Pueribacillus theae: one gene and its partner. The protein of the gene in region 1 interacts with the protein of each later gene in a pairwise test. Links are inferred from orthologs where the notes say so. Each region holds a gene or a part of one and is shown on either strand. Other genes may lie near its edges. The genes, in order: DCC39_RS09790 and rplL.

What was found.
Region 2: the proteins of DCC39_RS09790 (region 1) and rplL interact in binary tests that used the Escherichia coli proteins (3 or more experiments, as listed by UniProt). The link is inferred for Pueribacillus theae from one-to-one orthologs.

The regions. Positions count from the first base shown.
Region 1 is NZ_QCZG01000018.1:10,289-19,328, forward strand. The notes cover bases 416-4,292. They hold DCC39_RS09790 (DNA polymerase III subunit alpha), read right to left. Parts: upstream 3,970-4,292; coding sequence 616-3,969; downstream 416-615. Other genes in these bases: DCC39_RS09795 (YtrH family sporulation protein), read left to right, coding at 4,097-4,292. Outside these bases: DCC39_RS09785 (NAD(P)-dependent malic enzyme), read right to left, coding at 1-230; more of DCC39_RS09795, read left to right, coding at 4,293-4,426; sporulation membrane protein YtrI, read left to right, coding at 4,426-4,929; DCC39_RS09805 (DHH family phosphoesterase), read right to left, coding at 4,916-5,869; DCC39_RS09810 (YtpI family protein), read left to right, coding at 5,979-6,287; DCC39_RS09815 (DRTGG domain-containing protein), read right to left, coding at 6,292-7,605; DCC39_RS09820 (hypothetical protein), read right to left, coding at 7,673-7,903; DCC39_RS09825 (metal-dependent hydrolase), read right to left, coding at 8,119-8,805; ald (alanine dehydrogenase), read right to left, coding at 8,888-9,040. UniProt on the Escherichia coli protein: DNA polymerase III is a complex, multichain enzyme responsible for most of the replicative synthesis in bacteria. This DNA polymerase also exhibits 3' to 5' exonuclease activity. The alpha chain is the DNA polymerase catalytic subunit.
Region 2 is NZ_QCZG01000004.1:103,740-111,759, reverse strand. What follows is about bases 5,164-8,020. They hold rplL (50S ribosomal protein L7/L12), read left to right. Parts: upstream 5,164-6,337; coding sequence 6,338-6,703; downstream 6,704-8,020. Other genes in these bases: rpoB (DNA-directed RNA polymerase subunit beta), read left to right, coding at 7,991-8,020; DCC39_RS03590 (class I SAM-dependent methyltransferase), read left to right, coding at 6,950-7,564; rplJ (50S ribosomal protein L10), read left to right, coding at 5,783-6,286; rplA (50S ribosomal protein L1), read left to right, coding at 5,164-5,338. In the rest of the region: cysS (cysteine--tRNA ligase), read left to right, coding at 1-231; DCC39_RS03645 (Mini-ribonuclease 3), read left to right, coding at 234-653; 23S rRNA (guanosine(2251)-2'-O)-methyltransferase RlmB, read left to right, coding at 643-1,389; DCC39_RS03635 (NYN domain-containing protein), read left to right, coding at 1,394-1,903; RNA polymerase sporulation sigma factor SigH, read left to right, coding at 2,014-2,655; rpmG (50S ribosomal protein L33), read left to right, coding at 2,873-3,022; preprotein translocase subunit SecE, read left to right, coding at 3,096-3,281; transcription termination/antitermination protein NusG, read left to right, coding at 3,361-3,894; rplK (50S ribosomal protein L11), read left to right, coding at 4,070-4,495; more of rplA, read left to right, coding at 4,646-5,163. UniProt on the Escherichia coli protein: The binding site for several of the GTPase factors involved in protein synthesis (IF-2, EF-Tu, EF-G and RF3). Is thus essential for accurate translation.

The DNA of each region.
Region 1 (9,040 bases):
AGTCCGAGAACAGCCGTTCCATTTGAAACGACAGCAACCATATTCCCTTTCATTGTATATTCATATACTTTACTCGGATCTTTATTGATTTCCATGCATGGCTCGGCCACACCTGGGGAATATGCAAGACTTAAATCCTTTGCATCCCGCACTTCAATTTTCGATTTTGATTCAAGCTTTCCTTGGTTTTTACGGTGTATATGTAACGCTTCTTCTCGCAAGGTCGACAAAGAAGTTACACCCCTTTTCTCAACAGTCTCTGTCACTCCAACAACACCTCAATTCTCTGTAATTCCAAGTCCGAAAACTTGTGCTCACCTTTTCAAACTTTAAATAAAAAGTAAGATTGTATTCACGGCTCCTAAGCTATTTCTTCCTTTGTTTGAAAAAAGTTATACTTTATATAATATAACAACAAACATCTAGTTGTAAACAAGTTTTTGCATCATTTCTGAAAATTTTGATAGGCGTATCAAATGCGCCTTTACGTATTTGCGCCCAGATTTTATCGAGCCTTTCTCGATAAACGGGCCTTATTAAGGGAGTAGCATGTTATTCCCCATTTAGACCTCTTCGATTCTTCGAAGCCTTGAGGTGGGGGACTTCTGAATGAAGTTAAAACATAATATTTTTTTCACCGATAAGCATTTTTATCTCGTTCAAACATTCATTGGACGCCGAAATCGAATACTGCTTCGACAATTGTCTTACTCGCTTTTCTTCCTCATAATAAAGATAAACGGGAAAATCCCCCGGATGCTTCTTTAAAACATGTTGAATAAGCGTAAGGGTTTTTTGATTTTGATGTTTCTGTTCAATCTTTAAAAAAATTTTTTTCGTTGCATTTTTCACTAGTTCTTCTACCTTCATTGCCTTTTCTGCAATGATTTTAACGCCATCTTCACCCTTATTCTCAACTTTTCCTTCGATATATAATAAAGCTTCAGGGGTGAGTATCTCATTTATTTTGCTGAAAACTTTTGGAAAAACGACAATCTCCGCCTCGCCTGAATGATCACTTCCCTTCAAAAACGCCATTTGATCGCCTTTTTTTGTTTTTATTGGTTTTACATTTTCAACCATTACAGCAACTCTTACTGAATTGACATTCGGGATATTTTTTAAATCGGAAAGAAATGTATGCGGGAATTGCCAAAGCAGGTTGCTGTAGCGTTGCAGTGGATGGCCACTCAAATAAAACCCAAACACTTCTTTTTCGTGTGCCAACCTTTCATCTTCGCTAAGAGGCGGAACGTCAACATACGTAAACCCACTCTCATCAGGCTTAAAAAAACCAATTTGATTTGCATTCTTTTGCTCTTTTTCCGCGTCCTCAAGCGCATCGTCAAGCGTGGCCAGCAAACTGCCCCGTTCAACCCCAAATTCATCGAAAGCGCCGGATAAGATTAACGACTCCAATGTGCGCTTATTGACATTTTTCAACGATACCCTTCTGCACAAATCAAACAAATCTTTATAGTCCCCGAGCTGTCGGCGATTTTTTATGATTTCATTTATCGCCTGCAAACCAACATTTTTAATGGCAAGCAAACCAAATTGGATGCCGCCTTTATCCATTGTAAAAAAGGCATGGCTTTTATTGATTGAAGGAGGATAGATTTCAATTCCTTTCCTTCTCAGCTCAGAAATGTAACTTGCAAGCTTTTCCTGGTTTCCGATCACACTTGATAACAACGCAGCAAAAAATGCGACAGGTTCATTCGCTTTCAAAAAAGCAAGCTGGTAAGCAATCATACTGTAAGCAACAGCATGGCTTCGATTAAACCCATAGTTGGCAAATTTTACAAGTAAATTGTAAATGTCTACAGCCATATGCTCGCCATATCCATTTTTCACACAACCGGCTACAAAATGCTCCCGTTCTTTTTCTAATATGTCTCGTTTTTTCTTAGAAATTGCCCTTCTTAATAAATCGGCTTCCCCTAATGAAAATCCTGCCATCATTGATGCAATTTGCATAATTTGTTCCTGGTAGACGATAACGCCGTACGTCTTCTTTAAGACAGGTTCAAGATCAGGATGGGGATAAGATACTCGGCGTTTTCCATGCTTTGCGGCAATATAGGCCGGAATGTTTTCCATCGGTCCCGGCCGATACAAGGCATTCACGGCTACGATATCTTCAAATTCACTCGGTTTTAAATTCGTTAACACTTGGCGCATTCCGGAAGATTCCAATTGAAAGATGCCCGTTGTATCACCTGCGCTTAGCAAGTCAAATGTTTTTTGATCGTTGTACGGGATCATGTCAAGCTGCAATTTTCTTCCTGTGCTTTTTTCGATGTTGTGAAGGATGTCTTCGATAAGCGATAGATTTCGGAGACCGAGAAAATCCATCTTTAATAATCCGATCTCTTCCAAATCCTCCATCGGAAACTGGGTTAATGCAATGTTTTCATGCCCAGCTCGAATCGCAATGACATCAGTAAGAGGTTTTTCGCTAATGACAACTCCCGCCGCATGCGTTGAGGAATGTCGCGGAAACCCTTCAATCTTACAGGCGAGTTCAAACACTTTCTTTGCATCTTCTGAACGGTTTATTAATTTTTCTAATTCAGGAGACTCTTTGAACGCTTTTTCTAACGTTATTCCCTGCCTTGAAGGAATCCGCTTTGCCAGCTGGTCAATCGTTTTCTGTTCAACGTCAAGCAGCCGCCCCGCATCCCGAACCGACGCCCTTGCCGCAAGCGTACCGAACGTTATAATTTGGGCAACATGTTCTTTCCCATATTTTCGCCCTACATATTCAATCACTTCATCTCTTCTCGTATCTGAAAAATCGATATCAATATCTGGCATTGAAACACGCTCTGGATTTAAAAAACGTTCGAACAACAACTCATGTTTCATCGGATCGACATGTGTAATATAAAGAACATACGCGACGAGAGAGCCTGCGGCTGACCCTCTTCCCGGACCTGTTAAAATTCCATTGTCCCTAGCATATTTCATAAAATCCCAAACAATTAAAAAGTAATCATTAAATCCCATGTCATCGATCACGGACAGTTCATACTCTATGCGTTCTATAATTTCATTGGTCACATCGTTGTAACGTGCTTGCAGTCCTTGAAAACACAAATTACGCAATGCTTCTTTCGATGAAATATGAGGAGGCAGTGGAAATTTAGGCAAGATGGGTTTGCCAAGCGATAAGGTTAGAATGCATTCATCAGCAATTTTAGCGCTGTTTTCCATCGCTTCAAAATAGTTGTCTTCCAGTGCCTCTGCCATTTCTTCAGTAGATTTTAAATAAAATTCAGCATTATTTATTGATAATAGCCCTGTCCCTCTTTTTATTGCCAGAAGGGCTTCGTATGCAATCGCATCCCCTTTTTCTACATAATGAACATTGTTCGTGGCGGCGAGTGGAGCGCCAATTTTTTCTGCCAATCTGGCAGTCAGTTTATTTACTTTCGCCTCTTCAGGTAGCCCGTGGTCCACAATTTCAAGGAAAAAATGCTCCTTATCAAATATCCTTTTAAACAAATTGGCAATTCCTAAAGCTTGGTCGTATTCTTCGTGAAGAAGGCATTGTCCGATTTCTCCATCGAGCCCAGCCGACAGCGCAAAAATGCCTTCCGTATAGTTGGACAATGTTTCGATATGAATCGCTTTGGTTTGCTCATTTTCCTTTAATTGAATCTGGCTGCTAATTTTTAACAAATGACGGTATCCTATTTCATTTTTTGCCAAGAGTACAAGAGGATAGCTCCGGCCATTTTTTACCGAACTTGTCATTACGTTCGCTTCCAGTCCTATAATCGGTTTGATTTCTGCCTTTCGACAAGCCTTGTAAAATGGTATTGTTCCATACATTACATTTTTGTCGGTTATCGCAAGAGAGTTGAATCCGAGCCGCTTTGCCTGCGCAACAAGCTTTTCGAGGCGGCACGCACTTTCCAATAGGCTGTATTCGCTATGTATTCGCAAATGTGTGAATCTCATTGGAAATCCTTCCTTAGTTAGAGGTTGTTCAGTCCGTACATGTTCTCCTTTTAAAAGTCATATTCGCCGATGTTTGTCCATAAAATGTCTAGAAGAACATTTGTTATTGGATGAAAGGAGAACAGAGATGGAAAAGTTTCTGATTACACTAATTATAGCATTTTTCGTTGCAATCGGTGTTGTCGTCGGTGGTTCAATCATTGGTGGGATCGGGGCTTTTCTCATTAATGAGCCTCCAATGAAAACCATAGCACAGCTTGCAAATAATTTAAAAATCTGGGCACTTGTTGCCGCAATCGGCGGTACGTTCGACATGATTACAAATCTCGAACGAGGATTGTTTTATGGAACGCCGACAGAAATCGTAAAACAGATTTTACTCGTCATGTTTGCCATGAGCGGGGCATATACCGGAACACAAATCATTCAATGGTTTACACAGGAGACCATTCACTAATGCGTGTCCCTTCTACTCGCACATTATACAGATGGCAGCGTTTTTTCGCTGGGATTGTCATTGGTACCATTATTGGCTGGTTGCTCTTTTTAACTTTTTTCGGCATGATGCAAGAACGCCAAGTAGATATCATTTCAAAACAGCAGAAGCAAATAAAAGATTTAGAGGATAAAATTGCACTTTTCCAAAAGGATATTGAAGACATCAACGAAAAAAACGAAAAAAGCTTATTAATCCGTGAAATAAAAATTGAATTTATGAATGCAGATAAGCTTAAACTAAACGAAATGGAAAAATTTGAACTGGAGAAAAATGCTACACATTATTTAGAACAGCTGCTGTTAAACAAAAAAATCGACATCGTTTCAAAAAATAAAGAATTGCTTATTTCATCACTGGAAAATAAGCAATTCTTTGTCGAAAAGAAAAAATATAACTTAAAAGTGAGACAGCTTTATTTATATACAACGATTGAATTGTATATTGATGTCACTCTGTCTTAGAATCATATTCCATACAAACATTGCGCAGCATCTGTAAAATCGGTTCAACATCATCCCATGAATAAATTGTCGCACCTGACGCCAATGGATGGCCACCTCCATTAAATGTTGCTGCGATTGTATTTACAATGGGCCCTTTTGAACGGAATCTCACCCGAATTTGCCCGTTCTCCTCAATGAAGAATACCCAAACTTTTATTCCTTCAACATCGGAGAAAGCGTTCACCAATAGGGAAGCTTCGCTTGGCGACACATTGAATTTCTCCAATACAGACATCGGAAGTTTCATATGGCCAACGCCGGTTTCGTCCAGCGAAAAGTGCTGGAGAACATAGCCGTTCAGATGGACAAGTTCAATTCTTTGTTTATAGAGCTCTTCATAAATCGGTACAAAATTGAGGCCGTTTGCAACTAATTCATACGCATATTTGAATGCTTTTTCAGTTGTAGTTGGAAAAAGAAATCTCCCGGTATCTCCCACAATTCCAGCATAAATCAAAGAAGCGGCTTTCTCATTTAATAGGAGCCCCTTGTCTTTTCCGAAAAGATAAAACTCATAGATCATTTCACTGACAGAGCTCGCATTCGTATCCACCCACACAATATCCCCATACCGATCTTCGTTCGGGTGGTGATCAATTTTAATGAGCTTATCCCCCATCGTATAGCGCTTATCACTGATCCGTGGTTGATTCGCCGTATCACAAACGATAACGAGCGCCCCTTCATAAACGTTATTATCAATTTCGTCCATGCGGTTTAAAAAAGTTAATGACCGATCCTCTTCTCCTACGACAAAAACTTTTTTATTTGGAAAGCTTGCTTTCACAATTTCAGCGAGCGCCCCTTGGGATCCAATCGCATCAGGATCAGGCCTTACATGGCGGTGGATAATAATCGTCTCATACTTCTTTATCTCTTCAAGAATTTGTTCTTTCATAATTTCTCCTTCTCACAATTGAAGATTGTGTCGATTGTATGGCAAACATAGAAATTATCGGATAGAAGCATTAGTATATAAGTAAGAAAATACTTTCGGAGGTTTATTCATGCCAACACTCGCTATTCTTATCGTCATTTCAATTATGTTTTACTTTTTTTACAAAGTAAAGTCGTTTCGAACGAAAGCTCCAGCTGAAAAAAGCTGGATCAATACGAAAGCAAATATCGCTATTGGAAATTTCCTCTTATTTTTCGGCTTAAATCAAATTTTTATTTATTATAATTCTACGATTACGATCATTGTTGGTTCGGTCTTCATATTGTTAGGGTTGGCAAATATCATTTTGGGGTATCGGGCGTATCGTTACTATCTTCCGATTGCCATCGAGGAAGCGGCCCAAAACAAAGAAAGATAGAATCCTAATGGCGATCGATGAGCTGCGCCACCATTAAAGCCTTGCCGACGATTGTTCCTTCATGGAAAATTTCAACATCAAGCCTTCCATATTTTCTGCTTACTTCAAGAATGCGCGGTCGTATATCGATCGTGCTTTCAATTTGAATGGGCTTAATAAAAAAGATCGTTAAGTTTTCTACGACTGGATCACCTTTTTTATATTTTTTTAACACTCTGCTGCCTACCTCTGTTACAAGAGTAGTCATCACGCCATAAGCCAATGTCCCAAGATGGTTCGTCATTTGCGGAGTGACCTCACAAGTGAAAGACTCCACCCCATTTTCCTCTTTTTCTACAATTTGGTTTGCGATCAAATCAGCGAACGTTTCGCCAATTTGCGGCTGCTGCTGCATCGTTTGCATCGCTTTCAAAACATCCTGCCTGCTAATAATTCCTACCAATTTTTGGGACTGATTGACAACTGGAACCATTTCGATGCCTTCCCAAATCATCATATGTGCAGCCGTTGCAACAGATGTGCGTTCATTAACTGTCAAAGGATTTTTTGTCATAATTTTTTCAATTAGTATTTCATCGCCTGCATTAATGACATCTTTTGAAGTAACGATTCCAACAACTTTCATATTTGTGTCAACGACAGGGTAGCGGCTATGGGTCGATTCATCATGATGTTCATGCCATCTTTCCACCGTATCCCCGCTGTATAAAAATTGAGTTTTCTCAAGCGGCGTCAAAATATCGCTTACTTGGACAATTTCTTTTTTAATGAGTTGATCGTAGATGGCGCGGTTGATCATCGTTCCTGTTGTAAATGAATCGTATGATGTGGAAATAACAGGCAATTCCCGTTCATCTGCCAGCTGTTTAACCTCATCATTCGCATCAAAGCCACCTGTAATTAAAACAGCAGCTCCCGCTTCGAGTGCAATTTTATGCACTTGATCACGGTTGCCAACAATTAAGAGGCTTCCCGGCTCAACATATCTCATCATTGCTTCAAGTCTCATCGCACCGATGACAAATTTATTTAACGTTTTATGAAGTCCAGCCCGTCCACCAAGGACTTGGCCGTCAACAATATTTACAACTTCAGCAAAGGTTAATTTCTCTATATTTTCCTTCTGCTTTTTCTTAATTCGGATCGTGCCGACGCGTTCAATTGTGCTGACAAAGCCTTGATTTTCAGCATCTTTTATTGCTCGATAAGCTGTCCCTTCACTGACACCCAACTCTTTTGCAATTTGACGAACAGAGATTTTATCCCCGACTTCAAGTGCTTCAATAAAAGCTAGAATCTGTTCATGTTTCGTAGCCATTCTGTTTCACCATTCTTTCATCTGTATCAATAACTTCATTATACAAATGAACACAGCCCGCGGCAATCTAGGTACCGTAATATCGTTGTTTCTCTTCTTTGAATGCTTTCTTCATTTCTTTCTGCTTGCTTTCAGCATACAAAAAAGCTGCCAAATTCCCCCCAATAGCGATAACAGCAAATGTTAACCAAAGTAAACTAAAATAGCCTGGCAGGCCTTCTGTAAAAGACAGGCGGGGCATTGCATAATAAATCAGTGCCAATGCTGACAAAATAGATAATAACCAACGTTGTTTCACATTTTTCCCTCCCAAAGCTTATCTCACTTTATTGTATGAAGAAAGGAAATAAAAATGAAAAAAGAAGCAGGGTTGCCCTCACTTCTTTTTGAAACGCGCTGTTAACAATTGTTAGTATACCCACGGTGCAATTTACCTTCCAAGAAAAAAGGTTTTCAGGCAAAATCGCTTCGTTTGATTCCTTAAATACGAATATCGTCTTTTGAAAGACAAGCTTATAATGTAATTGATTCGCCAGCCTTCAATACTTTCCCTTCTATCCCTTCTTTTAACAGCTGAACAAATTGATTCGGGTCTTGTTCAATAACCGGAAATGTATTGTAGTGAATGGGGACAACCGTTTTTGCGCCAACCCATTCAGCTGCAACCGCGGCATCTTCAGGTCCCATCGTAAAATTATCTCCGATTGGAATGAAGGCCAAATCAATGTCGTTCATTTCCCCGATCATTTTCAAATCAGAGAAAAGCCCTGTATCTCCTAAATGATAGATCGTCTTGCCTTCAGCTGTAAACAAAATTCCTGTCGGCATTCCCGTATAAACGATGTTTTTATTTTCATCTTCTGTGTAATGTGAACTGTGGAATGCTTGAGTTAATTTTACTTTACCGAAATCGAATTCATATGCGCCGCCAATGTTCATTGGATGAACGTTTACGCCTTGCCAGCCTAAATATGTAGCGAGATCAGCCGTTGCAACGACTAATGCATCATTGCGCTTGGCAATTTCAACCGTGTCGCCGACGTGATCATTATGGCCGTGTGTCAAAAGAATAACATCACATTCAACCTTCCCTGCATCTAGATCCGTTTGATTATTTCCACTAATAAACGGATCGATTAAAATTTTCTTCCCATTCGTTTCAATCATGACAATGGAATGGCCATGGAAGCTTAGTTTCATTTGAGACACCCTTTCAATGATTACTCTCATAAATTAAAATACGCTATTTTTTTTAATTCCCCTGCATATTTTTTGCTAAACTTTACTTTTTACTTTTTAAAAGTCGATCTACTGGCTGGTACGGCATGTTGTGCGCTTCGGCGATCGCTTGATAAACGATTGAACCTTTTAACGTATTCAGCCCTTTCCTAATTGCAGGATTATCTAAGCTTGCTTGTTCGTAGCCTTTATTCGC
Region 2 (8,020 bases), on another replicon or contig:
CTTTCAGCTTATTTGACCCTCTTTGAAGAGATTTCAACTGTACTTGGCATCCCGTTAAAGCAAGAAGAGGCTTTGCTTGATGAAGAAATTGAAAAGCTTATTGAAGAAAGGAACCAAGCAAGAAAAGAACGCCAATTTGCTAGAGCCGATGAAATCCGCGATCAACTCCTTGCACAACATATTATTTTAGAAGATACTCCCCAAGGCGTTCGCTGGAAAAGGAAAGAGTAGATATGGCCCAAAGCAATGTTGATGCCAAACAATTAAATGCCCTTGCACTTGCGTACATGGGTGATGCTGTCTTGGAAGTATTTGTGCGCGAACATTTGCTTAAAAGCGGGCAAGTTCGCCCGCAGCGATTGCACCGCCTTGCGACAAACTATGTATCGGCAAAGGCACAAGCAAAAGTTCTTCACAAATTAAGAGAAGCCAATTTTTTTACTGAAGAGGAAGAGGCTGTATTAAGAAGGGGAAGAAATGCAAAGTCACCAACGATTCCTAAAAATACTGACGTCCAAACGTACCGTTACAGTACAGCCCTTGAGGCATTAATTGGCTATCATTACTTACAGAAAAATGATGAACGAATCGATAGCATCATCTCGGCTATGATTTCGTTCATTGAAGAAAGAAGTGTTCAAAATGGAAAGTGAACTCATCATGGGAAGAAATCCAGTCCTTGAGGCTCTCCGTTCAAATCGGGAAATTAATAAATTATGGGTGAACGAAGGTTCACGCGGTGGGCAAATGAACGAACTCATCGAACTTGCGAAAAAAAACGGTGTGCTCATCCAATTTGTCCCGAAGCAAAAGCTTGATCGATTAGTCAATCAAGGGAATCATCAAGGTGTCGTCGCTTCGATTGCAGCCTACAACTATGCCGGAATGGACGAGCTTTTCCAAAGAGCGGAGGCGTTGAATGAAGCTCCTTTTTTCCTTTTGCTTGATGAAATCGAAGACCCCCATAACTTAGGTTCCATTTTGCGGACGGCAGAATGTGTAGGGGTTCATGGCATCATCATTCCAAAACGCCGATCAGTCGGATTGACAGCAGCGGTCGCAAAAGCATCGACAGGAGCGATTGAACATGTTCCCGTCGTCCGCGTCGGAAACTTGGCACAAACGATGGATGAATTAAAAGAAAGAGGGCTATGGTTTGTAGGAGCGGACGCCAAAGGAAAGCAAGACTTCCGTGAAGCGGATTACGATATGCCGGTTGGGCTTGTCATTGGCAGTGAAGGAAAAGGCATCGGTCGGTTAATTAAGCAAAAATGTGATTTCCTCGTGCGCCTTCCAATGAAAGGGAAAGTGACGTCGCTTAATGCATCGGTTGCGGCAGGCGTTTTAATGTATGAAGTTTTGCGGAAGCGAAGCCCAATCGGGGGTTAGTGCAATGGATATTCTGATTGTGGACGGCTATAACATCATTGGAGCCTGGCCGGAATTAAAAGAGATGAAAGATACCGATCTCGAAGGTGCGCGTGATTTGTTGATCGATAAAATGGCCGAGTATCAGGCATACACAGGTTATCAAGTGATCATTGTATTTGATGCGTACCTCGTTCCAGGCATCCAAAAAGTGTTCAACCGCCATGATGTGACTGTCATTTTTACGAGTGAAGGCGAGACGGCGGATGAAAAAATTGAGCAATTAACCGTCGAGTTAAAGGGGGTACTTACACAAATCCATGTGGCGACATCGGATTACGCGGAACAAAAAGCGATCTTTGGCCAGGGGGCATTGCGAAAGTCAGCTCGTGAACTTTTAAATGAAGTGAAAAGAATTGAAAAAGGGATTGAAGAAAAAATTGAGGAAATCGACCGTTCAGTACGCAAATCAAAGATTTGGCTTTCCCCGGAAGTACAGGCAGCTTTTGAAAAATGGCGAAGGGGAAAGTCTTGAATGGTTGACGCATTATTGATCTATGTTTATAATGGGGTTATATGCCATTTTTTTAAAATAGGTAATTTTTTGACTCTTTCACAACATGGTCGGGGGGATGCAGGTTGAACATGCCAGGCCTTGCAGAACACATCGAATTCGAAACGATTCAAGATGAAGAACTTGTTCGTATTATCCATGAAGGGAATACGATAGCGCTTGAATATTTAATTAACAAATACAAGAACTTTGTAAGGGCAAAAGCACGTTCTTATTTTTTAATCGGCGCCGACCGGGAAGATATTATCCAAGAGGGCATGATTGGCCTATATAAAGCAATCCGTGATTTTAAAGAAGACAAGCTGTCTTCTTTTAAGGCATTTGCGGAATTATGCATTACAAGGCAAATGATTACAGCAATCAAAACAGCCACGAGGCAGAAGCATATCCCGCTTAATTCTTACGTTTCATTAGACAAGCCTATATTTGATGAAGAATCTGACAGAACGCTTATGGATGTTTTAACAGGCACACGGAAGACAGATCCTGAAATGCTGCTCATTAATCGGGAAGAATTTAACGATATTGAACATAAAATGTTGGAAGTATTAAGCGATCTTGAGCGCCAGGTGCTCATGCATTATTTAGACGGCCGATCTTACCAAGAAATCTCAGAAGATCTTAATCGCCACGTGAAATCGATTGATAACGCTCTTCAGCGTGTGAAAAGGAAGCTGGAACGGTATTTGGAACTAAAAGAAATAACCTTATAAGTGCGTTCAAAAAGGAGGGCATATCGGATTTTGAACAACCTTATATCGGACGAGCAAAAACAGGGATTCCCTGTTTTTTGCATTAGTAGACGTCGTAAACTGGCAGATGAAGGGGCGTCATTATTTTTCCAAACGATTCAGCTCTCGTTGACATGCTGATTTTAGCTGTGATAAAGTTGATTCAGTATGAGATGCAGTAGAATAAGAGGGTGTGGGAATGCAAAGCAAATTGATTTTAGCCTGTTCGGTTTGTGGAAGCAGAAATTATTCGACGCATAAAAATAAGCAAAACCACATGGCAAGAATGCAAATAAAAAAGTTTTGTAAGCGATGCAATGCCCATACTATTCACCATGAAACGAAGTAATCTGAAGTGAGAGCTTCCGTTAAAGCGGAATGGATCCAATTCCGTTTATGCCGGGAAGGGGAATAGCAAATTCATGTTTAAGAAGGCAGGCAAGTTTCTTAAAAACGTTGTCAACGAAATGAAACAAGTTCGCTGGCCAACAAAAAAGGAATTAGTGAAATATACAATTACCGTTATCGCAACAGTTGCTTTTGTCACTGTTTTCTTTGTCATTGTTGACTTTGGCATTTCTTCATTGATTCAGTTCATTTTGGAATAAACATGACGGCTCTTGGCAATACAGGGTAACGTGGTAAGTAAATGCATTGGGGAGGGAAGGACGAGAAGTCCTATTTGTTATGGAAAAAAGATGGTATGTTGTTCATACGTATTCCGGGTATGAAAACAAGGTAAAAACCAATCTTGAAAAACGGGTTGAATCAATGGGGATGACTGATAAAATTTTTCGAGTATTGGTTCCTGTGGAAGAAGAAACCGAAATTAAAAATGGTAAAAAGAAAACAACAATGCGAAAAGTATTTCCTGGTTATGTTCTAACAGAAATGATCATGACTGATGATTCGTGGTATGTCGTCCGAAATACTCCAGGCGTAACCGGTTTTGTTGGTTCGAGCGGCGCCGGTTCCAAGCCAACTCCCCTGCTGCCTGAAGAAGTTGAATCAATCTTAAGAAGCATGGGCTATGAAACTCCGAAGCCTGAGGTAGATTTCGAATTGAACGAAAGCGTCAAAGTGAAAGAAGGCCCGTTCGCCAATTTTGTCGGCAAGATTGATGAGATCGATATAGACAAACAAAAAGTGAAAGTCCATGTAAACATGTTTGGACGTGAAACGCCTGTTGAACTCGATTTCACACAAATTGAAAGAATTTAAGAGGCTCTGTTGACTTTCTAAACATCTCTTATTGCTTTTATGATGATTAAGTGGTAGACTTTTAATGTTTAAAAAGTCAATTAGAGACTTTAGCATTATACAACATATGTTGTGTGTCATGGGTGGGAGGGTTCAAACCCAAATACCACATCACGGACTTAAGGAGGTGTGTCACGTGGCTAAAAAAGTGATCAAAGTTGTAAAACTTCAAATACCTGCTGGCAAAGCAAATCCAGCACCACCGGTTGGACCAGCTCTTGGACAAGCGGGAGTAAATATTATGGGATTTTGTAAAGAATTCAATGCTCGTACACAAGACCAAGCAGGTTTAATTATTCCTGTTGAAATTTCGGTTTTTGAAGATCGTTCATTCACATTTATTACAAAAACACCGCCTGCGGCTGTCCTTTTGAAAAAAGAAGCCGGCATCGATTCAGGATCAGGTGAGCCAAACAAGAAAAAAGTTGCAACAGTGAAACGCGCAAAAGTTCGCGAAATTGCTGAACTAAAAATGCCTGACTTGAATGCGGCAAGCGTTGAAGCGGCTATGCAAATGATTGAAGGAACAGCGCGCAGCATGGGAATTACGATCGAAGACTAAAAGCTAGTTGCGGACCCATCGTCCGTAGCCTTTTCGTTTTTATAGTTGTAGTTTTCGAGCAAGCTCGAAAAAAATCCGGACACGATTACGCCGAGGCGTAATTGATACATGTGGGAGGATATTCCGTTAAACCACTTAGGAGGAAAGAACATGAAGAAAAAAGGTAAGAAATATCAAGATTCAGCCAAATTAGTTGACCGCTCAAAACAATATGGCTTAAATGAAGCGATTGAACTTGTGAAACAAACTGCAAAAGCTAACTTCGATGAAACGGTTGAAATGGCGGTTCGCCTTGGCGTTGATCCCCGCAAGAACGACCAACAAGTACGCGGCGCGGTTGTATTGCCGAACGGTACAGGAAAAACACAACGCGTTCTCGTATTTGCAAAAGGTGAAAAAGTAAAAGAAGCTGAAGCTGCAGGCGCGGATTTCGTTGGCGATCAAGAGTACATTAATAAAATCAACCAAGGCTGGTTTGACTTTGATGTCATCGTTGCTACACCGGATATGATGGCAGAGGTCGGAAAGCTCGGCCGTGTGTTGGGGCCAAAAGGCTTAATGCCAAATCCAAAAACAGGCACGGTTACATTTGAAGTGGAAAAAGCGGTAAAAGAAATTAAAGCGGGCAAAGTTGAATACCGAGTGGACAAAGCCGGTAACGTCCATGCGCCAATCGGTAAAGTTTCATTTGAGAGCGAAAAGTTGGCTGAAAACTTTGAAGCTGTTGTAGATGCGCTTGTGAAAGCAAAACCATCAGCCGCAAAAGGGACTTATATGAAGAATATTTCCATCTCTTCCACAATGGGTCCTGGAGTAAGGGTTAACCCAACAGCATTCGCTTAATGGGCCGTTTGCAAAAAAAGCCCGGAGATTATTAGAAACTTTCATTTGACATTGTATATCGCCGCCTATTATACTAGAGCATGTTAATTAAAAATAAATCTGATTCATACCGTAGACAGCAGGGGTGCGCCATGCACTTAATCTTCCTGCCGAGGTTGTTTAAGGACGAAACAGGAGTTTCTGTCAATTTACACCTTCATGTCGATCGGCATGAAGGTGTTTTTAAATAGTGTGTGTTCAAAAAAGGAGGACAACGAGAGGCAAGAAGGTCGAGGAAGAGCAAGCTGACGAAGAGATTCGCAGCCTATTAAGGAAGTTCGACTAAAAGCATCACGTCCTGTGATAACGTCGAACTGACTTACCTCCTGTAAGCCTCCGGATTTTTTGAACATCCTCTATTAGCACAGGTATGGATGAATGTTGACTTACTGGGAGGTGTCACGAATGAGCAGCCAGATTGAGAGCAAGAAGAAAGTTGTAAGTGAAATTGCTGACAAGCTGAAAGCGAGCAAAGCTACAATCTTAGTTGATTACCGAGGCCTTAACGTCGCTGAAGTAACGGAATTGCGCAAACAGCTTCGTGAAGCTGGAATTGACTTCAAAGTGTACAAAAACTCAATGACTCGCCGTGCGACTGCAGAGGCGGAGCTTACGGCATTAGATGACCAGCTTGTCGGTCCTACTGCGATTGCATTCAGCAATGAAGACGTTGTTGGTCCTGCGAAAATCCTTAGCAATTTTGCAAAAGACCACGAAGCATTAGAAATCAAAACAGGTGTGATTGAAGGCCAAGTTGTTACTGTCAATGAAATTAAAGAAATTGCTGATTTGCCATCCCGCGAAGGGCTTCTTTCGATGTTGCTTAGCGTATTGCAAGCACCAATGCGCAACTTTGCATTGGCGGCGAAAGCAGTTGCCGATCAAAAAGAAGAAGGCGAAGGCGCGTAAAACAAGCGTTTATGTTTCTTAAAAAACAAATAACAAGGAGGATCTTACAAAATGAGTAAAGAGCAAATTATTGATGCGATAAAAGAAATGACAGTTTTAGAATTAAATGATCTAGTAAAAGCCATTGAAGAAGAATTTGGCGTTACTGCTGCTGCACCAGTTGCAGTTGCGGGCGGTGCTGCTGCAGGCGGTGCTGCTGAAGAAAAATCTGAATTTGATGTTGTTCTTGAAAGTGCTGGAAGCAGCAAAATTAAAGTGATTAAAGTCGTTCGTGAAATCACTGGTCTTGGGCTGAAAGAAGCGAAAGAACTTGTTGACAATGCTCCAAAACCAATTAAAGAAGGCGTCGCAAAAGAAGAAGCTGAAGAACTTAAAGCAAAACTCGAAGAAGTTGGCGCTGGCGTAGAATTAAAATAATTAAAATGGTGTCTCAAAAAGGAGGACAAAAAGGGCGGAGAAGTTCAAGGAAGCGCAGCTTTGAGTACCAGAGCGTATGAGGACAATACGTGAGGAACGGAAAAGCAAGCTGACGCAGAAATTCGACAGCCATTTTTCCTGGACTTTTTGAACAACCTCTTAAGCAAAGCAGGGTGTACCTTGATTGGGTATACCCTGCTGTTTTATACTTGCGTAAAGGAAACGAGTGAAAAGAGCGTGATTCTTTTGGCGGAACACTACTATTCGGAAAAGCCATCTTCAAAAAGCAACCCAACAACGCTGGAAACAACGTTAAGAGGGAATCGAATGATCTTCACAACAGACGATGGTGTTTTCTCTAAGAGTGAAATTGATTTTGGAACGAAGCTATTAATTGAATCATTTATTTTTCCTGAGGAAGAAGGAACCATTTTAGATGTAGGTTGCGGGTACGGTCCAATCGGCCTTTCTCTCGCTAAAGACAACGAAAGACGCAATGTAATGTTGGTTGACATCAATGAGCGTGCCTTATCATTAGCAGAGAAGAACAGATATGCCAACAAGATTGAGAACGCAACCATTTTAAAAAGCAATTTATTCCAACAAGTCCCGACAGACCAATATGCCGCTATTCTTTCAAATCCTCCGATCCGAGCCGGGAAAAAAGTTGTATATCAATTATTCCGCGATGCATTCGATTTTTTGAAAGAAAACGGAGAATTATGGATTGTTATTCAAAAAAAGCAAGGGGCGCCTTCAGCGAAAAAAGAATTAGAATCTCTCTTTGGTTTTGTAGAGATTGTTGACAAGGCGAAAGGTTATATGATTTTTCGTTCAAAAAAAGTTGACCCGTCTGTTTGATTGTGGTAAAGTTATATAATGCTAACACTAAAGATTGTGCATTCTATGGACAAATAAGAAGGATTTATTACCGTTCCTTAGGCAAATCGCCTCTAACCATATTTTTAAACGATTATGCCGAAGGTTCTTTTTGTTATGTACAAGTGAAGATGGAATGAAAAATGTTGGTTTATAAGCTTTTGGACTAACAATCTTTATCGAGTAATACTCTCCAATCGTATAATTTGAGAGTGAAACGGCAAGACTAACATAATCAAGTCAAGAGAAAGGGAGAATATTGTGTGAATATGCTCTTTTTTCTTTTTTTAAATAAATCTATGATCTAAAGAAAACGCTGAGGTTAGAGGTTGGATTTGATTCAATTGGCGAACTGCCAATGTAAACTTTCTTTTTTTTAAAAAACGCATGTTCTAAGGAGTGAATCAGTTGACAGGTCAACTCGTTCAGTTCGGACGC